2 regions of the Lysinibacillus sp. FSL W7-1291 genome follow, and region 2 is predicted to be linked to the other one. Evidence: riboswitches for the same ligand, from Rfam matches in the RefSeq annotation. Region 2 holds a riboswitch; the other holds the start of a gene.
What was found. Region 2 has a riboswitch for FMN ahead of ribE (riboflavin synthase). Riboswitches for the same ligand answer to the same signal wherever they lie in the genome.
Positions count from the first base shown of each region.

Region 1: another riboswitch for FMN. It lies ahead of NST76_RS05940 (ECF transporter S component); the one in region 2 lies ahead of ribE (riboflavin synthase).

Region 1 is NZ_CP151994.1:1,264,575-1,272,453, forward strand. It holds gene NST76_RS05935 (hypothetical protein) at 1-1,142, shown strand, start outside; FMN riboswitch at 1,299-1,486, shown strand; gene NST76_RS05940 (ECF transporter S component) at 1,706-2,293, shown strand; gene NST76_RS05945 (sodium-dependent transporter) at 2,479-3,825, shown strand; gene glnA (type I glutamate--ammonia ligase) at 4,015-5,349, shown strand; gene NST76_RS05955 (sporulation protein Cse60) at 5,431-5,616, shown strand; gene NST76_RS05960 (NUDIX hydrolase) at 5,661-6,047, opposite strand; gene NST76_RS05965 (AraC family transcriptional regulator) at 6,250-7,113, shown strand; gene NST76_RS05970 (pyridoxamine 5'-phosphate oxidase family protein) at 7,271-7,774, shown strand.
Region 2 is NZ_CP151994.1:1,594,228-1,602,106, reverse strand. It holds gene NST76_RS07645 (GNAT family N-acetyltransferase) at 1-285, opposite strand, end outside; gene NST76_RS07640 (histidine phosphatase family protein) at 299-847, opposite strand; gene NST76_RS07635 (ATP-binding protein) at 944-2,251, opposite strand; gene NST76_RS07630 (spore germination protein) at 2,573-4,015, opposite strand; gene ribE (6,7-dimethyl-8-ribityllumazine synthase) at 4,150-4,617, opposite strand; partial or broken gene ribB (3,4-dihydroxy-2-butanone-4-phosphate synthase) at 4,672-5,262, opposite strand; gene ribE (riboflavin synthase) at 5,287-5,925, opposite strand; FMN riboswitch at 6,149-6,274, opposite strand; FMN riboswitch at 6,391-6,516, opposite strand; gene NST76_RS07610 (YibE/F family protein) at 6,880-7,879, shown strand, end outside.

The DNA of each region.
Region 1 (7,879 bases), 330 kb from region 2:
AAGAAGCGATACAACAACCAAAAGAGGATGAACAAAAGCAAAGCAATTCCTCCATCCAAGAAGAACGAACAACACGATCTAAGCTTCGTAAAATGCCAATTTTTATGAGCATTGCAGCAGTTTTTGCGTTAACGATACTTGTAGGCTCAATGGTCATGAATAATGATGTTGGACATAAAGATCAAGCTAGTACTGCCGATACGGCTACCTATTCTACTTTACAGGAAGATCTTTCTCCAAAGGAGGCTGCTACGCAAGACGAAGCACTCCAATCTCCTATCGTAGCAGAGCATGAGCGCATGTTATCTTTACGGTCATCTGTCTATGAGGAAGATGTGAAAGATGCTGTCGTTTTCCGTATTGGCTTAGCAGGGCGAGATGCGGAAAGTGTACCAATGACGTATGTGATACCAAATGAGCGAGTAGCAACGGATTTTGGAACAGAAAAACCTTCTACTTTACAGATGTATGAAAAATACGCGCCTCAAATAGATGAGAAAGCTAAAGGATTTACTGATTACCATCCTTACAAAGGTGAGCTGAAGGAGAAGGACGATAAGCTTGTCCATGTGCTACCAAAGGACAATAGCTATGATGTTGCTTCTGCTACTGTCAATGAGTACAAAGGAACTTTGGAGGATACATTCTCTGATTCTGAATATACAGAAGTTGAGATTCAAAATGAAGATGGAACACCTTATGAGTTTTCTCAAGAAGGTGAGCCAAGTCCACCTATGTCATTAACGAACGCCAAGCATTATAATTATTATATATATCAAGATGGTACAGGTGCAGAATATTTATCACCAGATTTCCGTCAAACATTTGCAAATGTCACAGAGGCGCTCACACTGATGAAAAATAAAAATGATGATGTCTATGTGTCCGTTGTTCCTGAAAACGTATCATATACGGTGACAGAGGAAGCAGAGGGCGTAGTCGTTACATTTGATCTTCCGCTTGATTTAACATCAATGGAACCGATTCGTGCCACACAACTGATTGAGGCCATGATGTTAACGGCTGCTAGCTTTGACCAACAATTACGCCTAAATAATGTTGTCCAAGAAAGCTGGGAGGGCTTTGATTTAAAAATGTTTTTACCAAAGCCTGTAGGGCCAAATAAGCAATATATGCCTTAGTCAAAGAAAATAACAATAAGAAATGGAGCATTCCTGTTCGGTGAGGATGCTCCATTTTTTTTACAATGCATACAAGTCTAATAGGTTTTTTGAGCAGAACTATTTACTTTTTGTTGATAATTCTTTATAGTAAAACTGTAGTATAAAATAATAGTGATTCATCTTCGGGGCAGGGTGAAAATCCCGACCGGCGGTAATAGAGTGCTAAACCGTTAATGTTTATTCATTAACTCGAATGGTTTAGGCAAAACTCTTTAGCCCGCGACCTGTGCAAATTTATTTGCATGGCTGACTTGGTGAAATTCCAAGGCCGACAGTTACAGTCTGGATGGGAGAAGATGGAGGTACGATCGTCATTCATTGTTATGAAATGAACTATGACCGAGCGCTTTTTTTGTATGGCTTTTAAAATAGTGCTCAAAAAATAGTTTAGATTGACGCTTATTCGTCATGCCTTTCTCCCTTGTGCTTTTTAATGCATAAGGGTTTTTTCATGCTAACAATTGAAAGATCGTCACCTTTCTTCTTGCGAGATTGAATCAGCAAAGAGGAGAGAGTTTTCTATGAAGAAAAATGTTAAACTTCAATCGTTTATTACGATTGGTATGCTGAGCAGTATTTCGTTTTTATTAATGCTTTTTAATTTCCCAATACCGCCGTTCCCAGCATTTTTGGAAGTGGACTTTAGTGATATGCCTGCATTAATAGCGGCCATCACAATGGGACCTGTAGCTGGTATTTTAGTAGAATTATTTAAAAATGTGTTGGATTGGATTTTCTCGGGTACGCCAACAGGTGTGCCAGTAGGGCATATTGCCAACTTTACAACAGGCATTTTATTTATTTTGCCAGTTAGCTTTATTTTTAATCGTTTTAAAACGACTGCTGGTCTTGTTGGAGGTTTAGCGACAGGAACAGTCGTGATGGCAGTAGGAATGAGCGTTTTGAACTATGTTGTATTTTTACCGATGTACACATATTTCCTTGGTATGGAACCTGTTGTAGGTGACTCCCTTTATAAAATGATCGTCGCTGGAATTTTACCATTTAATATTGTAAAAGGTATTTTATTAACAGCTATTATGGCGTTTTTATTTACTACAATGCGCAAATGGATCGACCGCCAGCGCTCTATGTATATAGCAAAATAATGGACCATAAACCTCGAGTAGTTAGCTCGAGGTTTTTTTGTGGGAAGAAGTGATGGGACGAATAAAATTAGAAAAAAGTAGTAGAAAATGTTCGTGCTCTAGTGCTTTATTATTATAATCTAGTCGAAGAACACATTTTCATGTAGAATAGAGGGGAGTTTAGAAAGTTTGAGGAGTTTGAAGAGATGAGTGAAAAAAAGGGACAGTGGTCTAGTAAATTAGGATTTATTTTAGCATCAGCGGGTGCTGCGATTGGACTAGGAGCAATTTGGAAGCTACCGTATGTAACGGGGCAAAGTGGTGGAGGTGCATTCTTCCTAATCTTTGTGTTATTTACGTTATTAATAGGGTTGCCAATGCTATTGTCCGAGTATGTTTTAGGGCGTGGTACACAATCGGAGGCGGTAACCGCGTATAAAAAGGTTGCTCCGACAAAAACGGGATGGGCTTGGATTGGCCGAATGGGTGTGCTAGGTTGTTTTTTATTATTAACATTTTATAGTGTTGTTGGAGGTTGGATCTTTATTTACAGCGGGCTAGGTGTTGCTGGCGCTGTGATAGATCCTGCGATTGATCCAGCTGCACTATTTGGAAAAATTATAGGTACACCATGGATTACGCTAGTAGGTTTAGCTTTGTTTACATTAGCTAACGTACTCGTTATTTCATTAGGTGTACAAAATGGTATTGAAAAGGCGAATAAATGGATGATGCCGTTACTCTTTGTGATGTTCATTGTTCTGGTTGTGCGTGCTGTTACATTAGATGGCGCAATGGAGGGAGTGAAATTCTTCTTATGGCCTGATTTCTCAAATATTACTGGTAGGGCATTATTAGAAGCGTTAGGACAATCATTCTTTGGATTAGCTGTAGGATTTTCTTGTCTTGTTACATATAGTTCCTATCTAAAAAAAGATGTCAGCCTTCCGAATTCAGCAGGTTCTGTTGTGCTCTTAACCGTGCTTGTATCATTTTTAGCGGGTTTAGCAATCTTCCCTGTTGTGTTTGCCTTTGATTTAGAGCCAGCCGCGGGACCGGGCTTGTTGTTCATGGTGCTGCCGACAGCTTTTAGTCAAATGCCGTTTGGAGAATTATTTTTAGCGATGTTTTTATTGCTATTTTTATTTGCTACATTAACGTCATCATTTAGTTTATATGAGATTATCGTAGCGGCATTTATGGAACATAGTCAGAAATCTCGTCCGATGTGGACGCTTTTACTTGGTGTAGTCGTATTGATTGCGGCTATTCCAGCGGCACTTTCTTCTAGTGTTTTATCGGATGTAACCATTTTTGAGAAAAGTATTTTTGATGCCACTGATTTTTTAGTGTCGAATATAATGCTGCCATTAGGAAATTTATTCATTGCGATTTTTATTGCCCACATAGTGGATAAGGAATTTGTAAGGAAAGAACTGTTAATGGGTAGTCACTTAGGACAGGGCTATTATGCAACATATCGTATGTTAATGTTAGTCGTTGTACCGATCGTTATTCTAGTTGTGTTCATTAATATGCTATTACAATATTAAAATAAAAAAAGTGTATCCATTGTGGAAATGGATACACTTTTTTTATGCATCGAAAATCAAGATAAATATATTCTAAAAAAACTATGTTATAAAACCTAACATATCTATTGCGTGAATTTCAATTTTCATGTATTTTAAGAACAGTTATAAAAACGTATGTTAACTAAATTTACATTGGAGTGGTGAAGAATGAAACATTACACAAAAGAAGATATTATACGCCGAGTAAAGGAAGAAAATGTGAAATTTATTCGCCTACAATTTACAGATATATTAGGAACAATCAAAAATGTGGAAGTCCCTGTCAGTCAGTTAGAAAAAGCATTAGATAATAAAGTCATGTTTGATGGTTCATCCATTGAAGGTTTTGTGCGTATAGAGGAATCTGATATGTATTTAAAGCCTGACTTTGATACATTCGTGATTTTTCCTTGGACTGCTGAGAAAGGCAAGGTGGCTCGTTTTATTTGTGATATTGCCAGACCAGATGGAACGCCGTTTGAAGGAGATCCGCGCTCCAATTTGAAACGCGTTTTAAAGGAAATGGAGGAGTTAGGCTTTACTTCCTTTAATTTAGGGCCAGAGCCAGAGTTCTTCTTATTCAAACTGGATGATAAGGGGCATCCAACACTAGAGTTAAATGATAGTGGAGGCTACTTCGATTTAGCACCGACAGATTTGGGAGAGAATTGTCGTCGTGATATCGTTTTAGAGTTAGAGGGAATGGGCTTTGAAATTGAAGCCTCCCATCATGAAGTCGCACCTGGTCAGCATGAAATTGATTTTAAGTATGCTAGTGCTATTGAGGCATGTGATAACATACAAACGTTTAAGTTAGTCGTAAAAACCATTGCTGCACAGCATGGTCTCCATGCAACATTTATGCCGAAGCCATTATTCGGTGTAAACGGCTCAGGAATGCATTTTAATTTATCATTATTCGAAGGTGATAAAAATGCCTTCTATGATGAACATGCAGACTTACAATTAAGTGCAACGGCACGTAGTTTTATGGCAGGGATTATAAAGCATGTACACGGCTTTACCGCTATTACGAATCCACTTGTTAATTCCTATAAACGGCTAGTGCCTGGCTATGAGGCTCCTTGTTATGTCGCGTGGTCTGCTCAAAACCGTTCACCACTAATTCGTATTCCAGCAGCTCGTGGACTATCTACTCGAATTGAATTGCGTTCAGTTGATCCAGCTGCAAATCCATACTTAGCAATGGCTGTTATTTTAGCATCTGGACTTGATGGTATACGGAAAGATTTAACGCCACCTGCAGCAGTAGATCGTAATATTTATAAAATGACAGCAGGAGAGCGAGAGTTGAACGGAATTGATAGCTTACCTTCCTCATTAGAATATGCGTTGATTGAATTAGAGATGGATACCATTGTTCGTAATGCACTAGGCGATCATATTTATGATAAGTTTACAGCCGCCAAAGAAATTGAGTGGAATAAATATCGCACACGCGTCCACAACTGGGAACGTGAGGAGTATTTAACGATGTACTAAAAAGCGTTGGAGCTGTTTTGGCTCCAACACTTTTACATTTCCTTTCTTTTCATCTATTATTAGAGAAAAGGAGTGTGGGCAATGACACAAACGACCCAGGTTGTGACCATTCAAAACAATGATATTGTGCAATTTGAACATGACATTAACCGGGCTTTAGTAGATTTAAGAAGCTTTTTAATACTTGATATCAAATACAATACGCTCTATATTGGCGAACAGACAGTCATCCATTCTGCTTTAATTATTTATCAACAAAACGATTAGCAATATGTACTTGAGATGAGTCATGTCATTAAGACGTGACTTTTTTATTGAAATAAAGATAAAAGAAAGGCACGATCTTCTGGAAAAGTTAATGACAATTGGGCCACTTCATTTTTTGATTGCCAAGCAATGTCATAAATTAATTCGTCAGGATCATGAATCATCATTTGTCCGTCAATCATAACTGTTTCAAAGTAATGAACTTCCACAGCTTCATTCTGCTTACAATAAATTTCTTTTAGAATAGCCACTATATAGCCCGTTTCTTCATAAACCTCTCGAATACAGCAAGCCTTAAAATCTTCCGCTGCTTCTTTACCACCTGATGGAACAGCCCACGTTTTTTCTTCTTCCACCGTTCCTTGTAAAACCATTAATAATTGATTGTTATCGTTCAAACAAATAGCAGCAGCACCTTGCCATTTTCCCAAGAGAAAAACCTCCATTTCATTTCTATTTATACTTAATTTACCTATTAAAGAACGTAGTTGTAAATATGTGTAGGGTGGAGGGTGAAAATAAGTAGGGAGAATCGTCAGGGAAATACTTCCCTTTTAACCTGTCCAAAGTTAGCATAAAAAGACAGGTTATACAGCAATATCTATTTTATGATGGAATCAAGGAGTGAAAGCAATGAGTTGGATTGAGTCGATTCAAAAGGCCATTAATTTTATGGAGGATCATTTATTAGAGGACATTACGATTGAACAGATTGCACAGGAGGTTAATTCATCTGTCTTTCATTTTCAACGCACGTTTGCAATTTTGACGGATATGTCCATTGCAGATTATCTGCGACGAAGAAGATTGACATTAGCTGCACAAGAATTAATAGGCACGGAACAAAAAATAATCGATCTCGCCTACAAATATGGCTATGAAACTCCTGAAGCTTTTACAAAAGCGTTTCGTAAGCAGCACCATATAACGCCTAGTGAAGCAAGAAAGAAACAAGGGCCATTACAATCATACAATTGCCTGGTCATCCAGGTAAGCTTGAAGGGAGCAGAACCAATGAAGTATAAAATCGTAGAAAAAGAAAAGTTTCAAATTGTTGGAGTGAAAAGAACGTACAACTGTCAAGACGGGGAGAACACACGAGAAATTCCTCTATTTTGGCAAGAGGTAAATCAAAGTGGCTTCGACCATCAACTATACCAATTAAATAATGGCAATATCAATGGAGTACTAGGTGTTTGTGTACCAAATACAAACCAAGGACAAAAGGGTTTCATTGATTACTGGATTGCTACAGATCATGTAGGGGAAGTAGGAGAAGATCTATTAACAATGGAAGTACCTGCCTCCAAATGGGTTGTCTTTGAAGTACATGGCCCTATGCCAGATGCGATGCAAAATACGTGGAAGCAAATTTATTCAGAGTGGTTCCCGTCCAATCCATACGAACCAGCAGGAACAGCGGAACTTGAAGTTTATCCTGAAGAGGATGCCTATAGTCCTGACTCCTATTCTGAAATTTGGATTCCAATTAAATAACAAGAAAGCCGAGAATGCATGGATTAAGCATTCTTGGCTTTTATTATTCAAAAGAAAATTTATCCTTTTTTTAGGTGTGTTAAAGATGTAAAATATATGTATGTTTAAAATAAACGATTGAGTTAATCGTGATATATTTTCATGAGGGGGTTAAAGTATGATGAGAGGTACGATTCAAAACAAGCGTGTAGAAATTTCACAAGAGGAAGCACAGCATTTCTTAAAAGTAGGGCAAGTAGCACATGTTGCAACGGTTGATGAGGAAGGTTTTCCATACGTTATTCCGTTTGTCTATGTATATGAGGGAGAAGATAAACTATATTTGCATATTGGTAATATTCGAGAAAGCCATTTTTGGTCAAATATTAAACAAAATCCTAAAATCTGTATCGAAGTGAGTGAGATGGGCGATTTACATCCAGGGAAAAAATATGCCTGTCAATCTGCACTTGTGTATCAAAGCGTGGTGTTGTTTGGACAGGTCGTACACATTGAGGAGGAGTCGAAGAAAGAATGGTTCTTTGATGCACTGCTTGAGAAGTATGGCAATCCTGCATGGACATTTGAAAAGGAAGGCTATCCGATTCTGCCTAAAATTGAGTTGTTTGAAGTACAAATAGAGAAGTTAACAGGGAAAATTAATCACGGCATGTATCACTAAATGAAGAAGCTAAGAATGGTCGAATTCTATCATTCTTAGCTTTTAAATTTGATTTCGCTAAAGCGTATAGTTAGCCAGCAAAGTAAAATTTAATTTTTTCCAGCC
Region 2 (7,879 bases):
TAAACGTGAGATGCCTTTACCACGATAGGCTGGGGAAATACCTGTACCACCGTTCCAAGCTGTTTTCTTGCCATTTATGATACGGAAACCGTTCATAACAATCGCAATCGGTTCATCTTGGTCAAAAATGACAATGGAATGTTTAGGAGACAGCCCCTCCCCAACCAGTCGATGTAAAAACATTTCGGCCGTCATATGGATATCCACAAAATAGCCTTCGAAGCCTTTGTTCCATGCTTTCAATACTTCCTCTAATGTGCATTGTTCAACTGTTTTGACCTTCATATTTTCCCTCTTCTCAAATGGAATCTAATGTCGCTAAATCTTCTAAGATTAGTTTTTTCACGATATCATACCCACGCCCTGGACCTTTAGGCTTGATGACAACCGTCCCCATATTCGAAAGGATGCCAAGGCCCACGTCTCTCGGAAAGCTATGACCAATCATTACATTATTCATGCCTTGTGATGGTTTTATTTCCAGCTTGGATGTCAGTGTCGTTAAAATGCTAGTTTGCTCAGCACTGGTAAGATTGCCACCTAACATGAAGATCTCAAACAAAAAAGGGTCAATTTGTACACCGTTAGTTGGAAATGCAAGTAGAGCCGTTTCCTTTGTTCGACAGAACGGACTTGCTGTAATGGGCGAAAGGATGGGAATTTGCCAATAACGCAGCATTTGACCATAGTAAACAGCCTCCCTACGACCATGCTCTGATAGGTTTCTTTGATAGCGGCAACTGTGAAACGTGCCATATGCCTGATCTACACCAACTGTGGCCGTTCCATGCCTTGCATATAAATGAAGCCCACCCTTTCTCAATAACGTCAGGAGATCCTTTTCCATTTTTTTCATCCCCTTCATCATAACACTTTCTATTTTGTAATGTATGTCTAACAAATAGAAAAAAGCTCCCTACAATTTGTAGGAAGCTATTTTCAGTTATTTAATGGGAATATGGACAATAGCAGTTGTTTCTAAATGTTTCGATGAGTCGATTGAAATATGACCATTGTATTTATGGACAATTTCTTTCACAATAAATAACCCTTGTCCTCTTATGCGACCCTGCTCATGCCTTTTCGTTGAAAACCCTTGCTTAAATATGTGGTCAGCATCCACAATATTTGGCCCTGTATTAGTAATTTTAAATTCATACTGTACTTCATCAGCTGTACAGCAAATCATAATTTTACGTTGTCCTTCAGGTAATTCAACCGCAGCATCAATGGCATTATCAATTAAATTGGATAGAATCTTGATTAAATCTGTCGTTTTAATCTTATTAAAGTCATTTTGAGAAATGGTAAAGTCCATATCAATATTATGATTTTGAGCGGTTAATTTTTTCGTTTGTAATAAGATGGACAGACCTGGGTGGTCAATATTTAATTTTAAAGACTTAATCGCTTGAACTTCTTTAGATAGTGAAGACAAATATTGTTTTGCTTGCTCTGTTTTTTCTAATTGTAAAAGACCATGTAACACTTGAATATGATTAGTGAAATCATGACGTAATGATGATACCGAAGTAATCAAAGTTTTAATTTCTGCTTGATATGTGTCCTCTGTAGCGCCGACTTCTTTCGCTACCTCTTTTTGATACCATCGTTGTAAAAATAAAAAAGAACCAATGACAATTAAAATAAATACACCATTAAAAATAAAAATAAATAAATTGTCTTCAATGACTTTTCCCTTAATGCCATTTAATGTGTCTGCGCTGATATCAATGCCTAGATACCCAATAATTTTACCATTCTCATCTTTGATAGGTGTACCAACCGATAAATAAGAACCATGTACAGAATCATGAATCACCTCTGTAACATAGGTTTCACCTTTGTAGGCTTTTGCCACTTGCTTTGCTGGGACAGTACAAACCTCTCCTATATCAAAGCCTTTTTTCAGTTCATTTGGCAGCCCCATAATCATCGCACTTGATACTTCTGGATTATCCACCTTCAACGTATAAACAAACAATGCACCTAGTTTTACTCTGGCATCATTTAAATAGCTTCTTACTTCCCAATAATAATCATTCTTCTGTGGATTCTTCAAAAACTGCTGATAAGCAGCTGTATCAATAGAAGAAGCAATGGAATTGGCAGCCTCTAAGCTTTGATTGGCAATTGACTCTTCAACGGTCTTTTTAATTTTCACATAGGATGTAATGATGTTTAAACTTGTAAACAAACATAATAAAAGCGTTGATAGAATTAATATTAGTTTTATTTTTCGATTTTTCATATAAAACGGGACTTCCTCACCTATAAATATTCTGGAATATCATTATATAATAATTAACTCTATTTTTTGTTTGTAAAGTGAACATTTCTTGATTATCCTACAGAAATGAAAACAGAAAATCCATTTTACTTGAACTCTACTAAAATTACACACCGTAACCAATAGTTTAATAATCCTTTACAAGAAAGTAAACTAAAAAGGTAACTAATAACATTTTATGTCTCATTTCCTATCCTATAGGCTAATGTAATACCTTCCTAAAGCAAAAGTCACAAAAAGATCAGGTACCTACTACAATACCTGATCTTCAATGAAATTTGTTTATTTTTTATTCGAAGTACGTGTTCGATCCTGTGGCTTTAAAAAGGAAGGTCGTCTACTGTAGCCCTTTGATGAAAGTCTTAATAATGATTTTTTTAGATTTTCCTTCTTCAAATGTGCACTAAAATTTAAATAGGGTACACCTAGCACACGCATATTCGCTGCGTATAAGATGATGAAAAATACTGCAATAAAAAAACCAAATAATCCAAAAAAGGCAGAGGCTATAATAATGATTAGTCGAAAAATACTCATGGCTGTTACAAATGATTGGTTAACCAATGTAAAAGCCGCAATACTCGAAATTGCAATGACAACAATCATTGAAGGGCTCGTAACGCCAGCTTTTATCGCTGCATCTCCGATAATTAAACCTCCCACAACACTAATTGATCCACTAATTGCACTCGGAAGACGTAAGTTGGCTTCACGAAACAATTCAAACATAAATAGCATCATTAGTATTTCAAGAATCGTTGGGAATGGCAATCCCGTTCTCGACTCAACAACTGTTGCTAGAAGAAGAAAAGGAAGTTGTTCTTGATGATACGTAGTCAGCGCAAGCCAAAAGCCTGGTGTTAGCATACTAATTAATATCCCAACAATACGAAGCAATCTTTCCATTGAACTGACAATGACAGGAAAATCATTATCCTCACCCGATTTAAAGAGCAACATTATATTCGTAGGTGTGATCAATGCGTAGGAAACACCATCAATCATTATTAGTATTCTTCCCCTAATTAATGCCTGCATAGCAAAATCCGGTCTCCCGGTATAATCATGCCTGGGCAGTACTTTGGCTGTTTGTTCAATTGCTTCCATCAATAAATCACCATTGACAACAATATCCGTATCAATCTTTTGTAATTGTAGACGGATTTGTTCTAGCATATTTAAATTCACAATGTCATCCATATAGAGTACCGCTACAGTGGTTTTGGAACGTCTCCCAATTTCTAATGTTTCTACACTAAAAGAATTAGTGGGCAAACGCTTTCTTAATAAAGCAATATTAATAAAAACATCTTCTATAAAGTCATCTCTTGGCCCTTTGACCACTAATTCTAGCGATGTTTCTCCGGGCTCTCGATTCGGTTTTTTAGAAATATCACTAGAAAATAGTAATTGATTTTCTTCAAAATACAATAATACATGCCCTTTATAGACTCTTGTTATGGCATCCTCTTGCGTTAAAACCTTTTGTAAATAGGGAATGTGTAAATGCTGGTCGATTTGTTCCTCTAACATGTCATCAGCGACATCACTTAATAAGGATTGGACTCGCTGAACAACTACCGTCTGAAGTATTTGTTCGTTGATCATTGCATCACAAGTTATCAAATGTACTGTATATTGCTGAAATTTATATTGTTGAAAAATCACATCAGCAGAGCGTTGAAATAGTGATTTCAACATTTTCAAATTGATCATTTGTTCCATTGATGAAATACTTCTCATCTCCTACTGAGCCATCTCCAGATTAGTACATTTATGAAAAACGATTACCTTCAATAAATACACTTAAGCATATTTTTCCCATGGATGTGCAAAATATTCAAAGAAACATTTGGTCATTATCCAATCATTTTCTTTAGATTAGCCATCTCAATGGCAGACATGGCAGCATCGTATCCTTTATTACCAGATTTTGTACCAGCACGTTCAATCGCCTGCTCAATATTTTCCGTCGTCACAATACCGAAAATAACAGGTACATTGGTTGATAACGATACATTGGCAATACCTTTTGCTGACTCATTACAAACATAATCATAGTGTGTTGTGGAGCCGCGAATAACCGTACCTAAACCAATAATGGCATCATAGTTCTTTGTTTCTGCTAGTTGTTTCGCAATAAAAGGAACTTCAAAAGCTCCTGGAACCCAAGCAACATCAATAGACGCTTCATCAACACCATGTCGTGTTAAGCCGTCCATTGCACCGTCCAATAATTTGCTTGTGATGAATTCATTAAATCGACCTACCACAACTGCAATTTTTAAACCCGTTCCAATTAATTGTGCTTCAAATGTTTGACCCATTGTTCTTTCTCCTTTTTAAATAGAAATTTTATTTTCAGTTGTCAGCAATTGACTGCGGTAAGCTACAAGTGCCTCTATTGATATCATTTTCAAGTCATGCTGTGCTGCGTACTTTATCAATTCCTCAAAGCGTAGCATATGACCATCATCGCCCATGATCTCGCAAATAACACCCACTGGCACGCTATGACAAAGCTTCGCCAAATCGACAGTCGCCTCCGTATGCCCTCTTCGCTCTAAAACACCATTATCTTTCGCAATGAGCGGAAAAACATGACCAGGTCGACGAAACTCAATCGGCTTTGCTTGCTTTTCAATCATTTTTTGTATCGTAAATGCTCGTTCATAGGCACTAATTCCTGTCGTTGTATCCTCATGGTCGATACTTACGGTAAACGCTGTTTGGTGATTATCCGTATTGTGCTGAACCATCGGATGTAAATCTAGCTGTTGTGCAAGCTGCTGTGAAATCGGTGTACAAATTAATCCTCTACCATAGGTTGCCATAAAGTTTATAGTTGCTGGTGTCATGAATTCAGCGAGTGCCAGAAGATCTCCTTCATTTTCCCGATCCTCGTCATCAACCACTACAATCATTTTGCCTTGCTTTAAATCCTCAATGGCCTCTTCAATTGCATATAGCACTTTTGTCATCTCCTCGTTCAGTTGTTAAAAACCATGTTGCGCTAAGTAATCTCTCGTAATGGTTGGTGTTGCTTGCCCTTTTTTCAGGTGCTGTAAAATATATTTACCAACTAAATCTGTTTCGATATTCACAATCGCTCCAGCCTTCTTCATGCCTAATACGGTTTCTTTGTACGTATGGGGAATTAGTGAAATCGTGACACTGTTCGTGTCAACATGGAAAAGGGTTAAGCTTGTGCCATCAATCGTAATAGAACCCTTTGGAATGCAAAATTTGGTTAGTTCCTCTGACAATTCGATATCGATATAGACTGCGTTGGCTACTGGACGTTTGCACAAAATTTTACCGACCCCATCCACATGTCCAGCAACAAAATGACCGCCAAATCGCCCATTAGCAGGCATGGCACGCTCTAAATTCACGGAATCCCCTACCACGAGCTGCTGTAAATTGGTTGCGTTGACTGTTTCAGGCATCACATCCATCGTAAGCGTCTGTTCCGTAAAATATGTCACCGTTAAACAAACACCATTAACCGCGATACTATCTCCAAGCTTGACATCTTCTGCTATCTTGGCTGATTGAACTGTTATTTTCATACTGTCCCTATCGCTTTGCATGGCTTTTAAAATGCCAATATCCTCTACAAGCCCTGTAAACATTCCATCACCTACTTTTCATTGATTTAGGCTTCTATCCCTCACTTTTGAAGTCTTATCCATCAGTTTCGAAGGTCTATCCGTCACTTCTCTAGTTTTATCCGTCTCCTCCTTCTCTAGCTATCGATAAAAAACAAAAACCCCTTTCAGCAAAGGGGTTTGGGAGTATAAGACATCAACAAATAAGCCTAATTGAAAACTATTTTTTCCATAGACTGTCATCTCATTTGTTCTTCTCCCATCCAGACTATAACTGTCGGTTTTGGATTTGCACCAAATCAGCTTGCGCTCACGGACTTTGAATTACTTCATCACCGCCGATTGGGAATTTCACCCTACCCCGAAGAACATCTTCTATTCGATTGGCACTAAATAAAAAAACTTCCCAACAAGCTTGTGGGAAGTAGTGTAATAAATGCATAGGAAAATAAACCTTCTAAATTACAATCAATTTAAAAAGCTCGCATTTTTACCCTTCTCCCATCCAGACTATAACTGTCGGTTTTGGATTTGCACCAAATCAGCTTGCGCTCACGGACTTTGAATTACTTCATCACCGCCGATCGGGAATTTCACCCTACCCTGAAGGATTTTTTATTTAGCTAATCTTACGATAACACTATTTTATTCTATTATCCATCCTTCTTTTTAAAAATTTTTCAAAAAGAATTATAGCAGATCAACAATGCATCCAGGTTTTTCGCGTTTGTGACGTCCGCCTGAGGCATTGAGGCAACATGCAATATTATTGCCACAGGAGGCGGCGTTTTTTGATGGTGTTATCAGGTGTTTAATCACTCGTCAGCAAGGGAGTCTTCAGCTTAATATAACAATGACTTGATAAATGTAAACGAAATCATTAAACTGATAACATTTAAACTGTGCATGGAACTTCCCTTTCACTAAAACGTTCCTTTACAAGTGACAATTCAGTCCAGCACTTTGGAGGTCATTTACTTGCTATTTTTTAAAAACATCCCATTGAAGCAAGGTATTTTCTATGCCTTATTAATGCTCTGCTGCGTGCTTTCGATTGTGTTCGTTCATCATAATGAATCATTTTATGATCGACCGATTGCTGAGGTGATAAAAGCTGATGTAGCAGAATCAGAACCAATGACAGATATGTATGATAATGATGATTATTTATTTACACAGCATATTACAGCCGTGATACAAAATGGACCACATAAAGGGCAATCCATCCATTTGACGAATGACTATTCCGCCTCTGGAGCTTTCGATCAAGAATACCGTGTGGGCAATGAAATCTTTGTCTCCATAGATAATCACGGATCACAGTCAGGGCTAACTGGGACCATTCTCGATTTAAAACGAGATCAAACCCTTCTCATGATTGCGTGGATTTTTATTTTTGTCTTACTCCTTATAGGAAAAAGACAAGGCTTGTTTTCCATCATTAGTTTAATTGTCAATGCATTGATTTTATCATTCGCGTTAGATTTATATGTGAAACATGGTAACCTGAGCTTGTTAGTCATCAGTGGTATTTGCGCTCTTCTATTTACGATCATTTCGTTGTTACTGATTAGCGGCTTGAACACGAAAACGTATGCAGCTATTGTGTCTACACTTTTAGGAACCGTTATGGCACTCATCATTAGCTCTGTCGTGATGTGGTTAACTGGTGAAAACGGTCTTCGCTATGAAGAAATGCAATTTTTAACACGCCCCTATCGTACAGTCTTTATGGCTGGCTTATTTATTGGCTCACTTGGGGCTGTCATGGATGTCTCTATTACGATGGCTTCTTCAATCTTTGCTTTATATGAACAAGACCCTACTATTTCTGTGAAGGCACTTAAATCTTCAGGGCATGAAATCGGGAAAGATATTATGGGCACCATTACGAGTATTTTGTTCTTTGCCTACCTTTGTGGCTCCATACCGATGGTTATTCTCTATTTGAAAAATTCTTCTACTTTAGGACTCACGC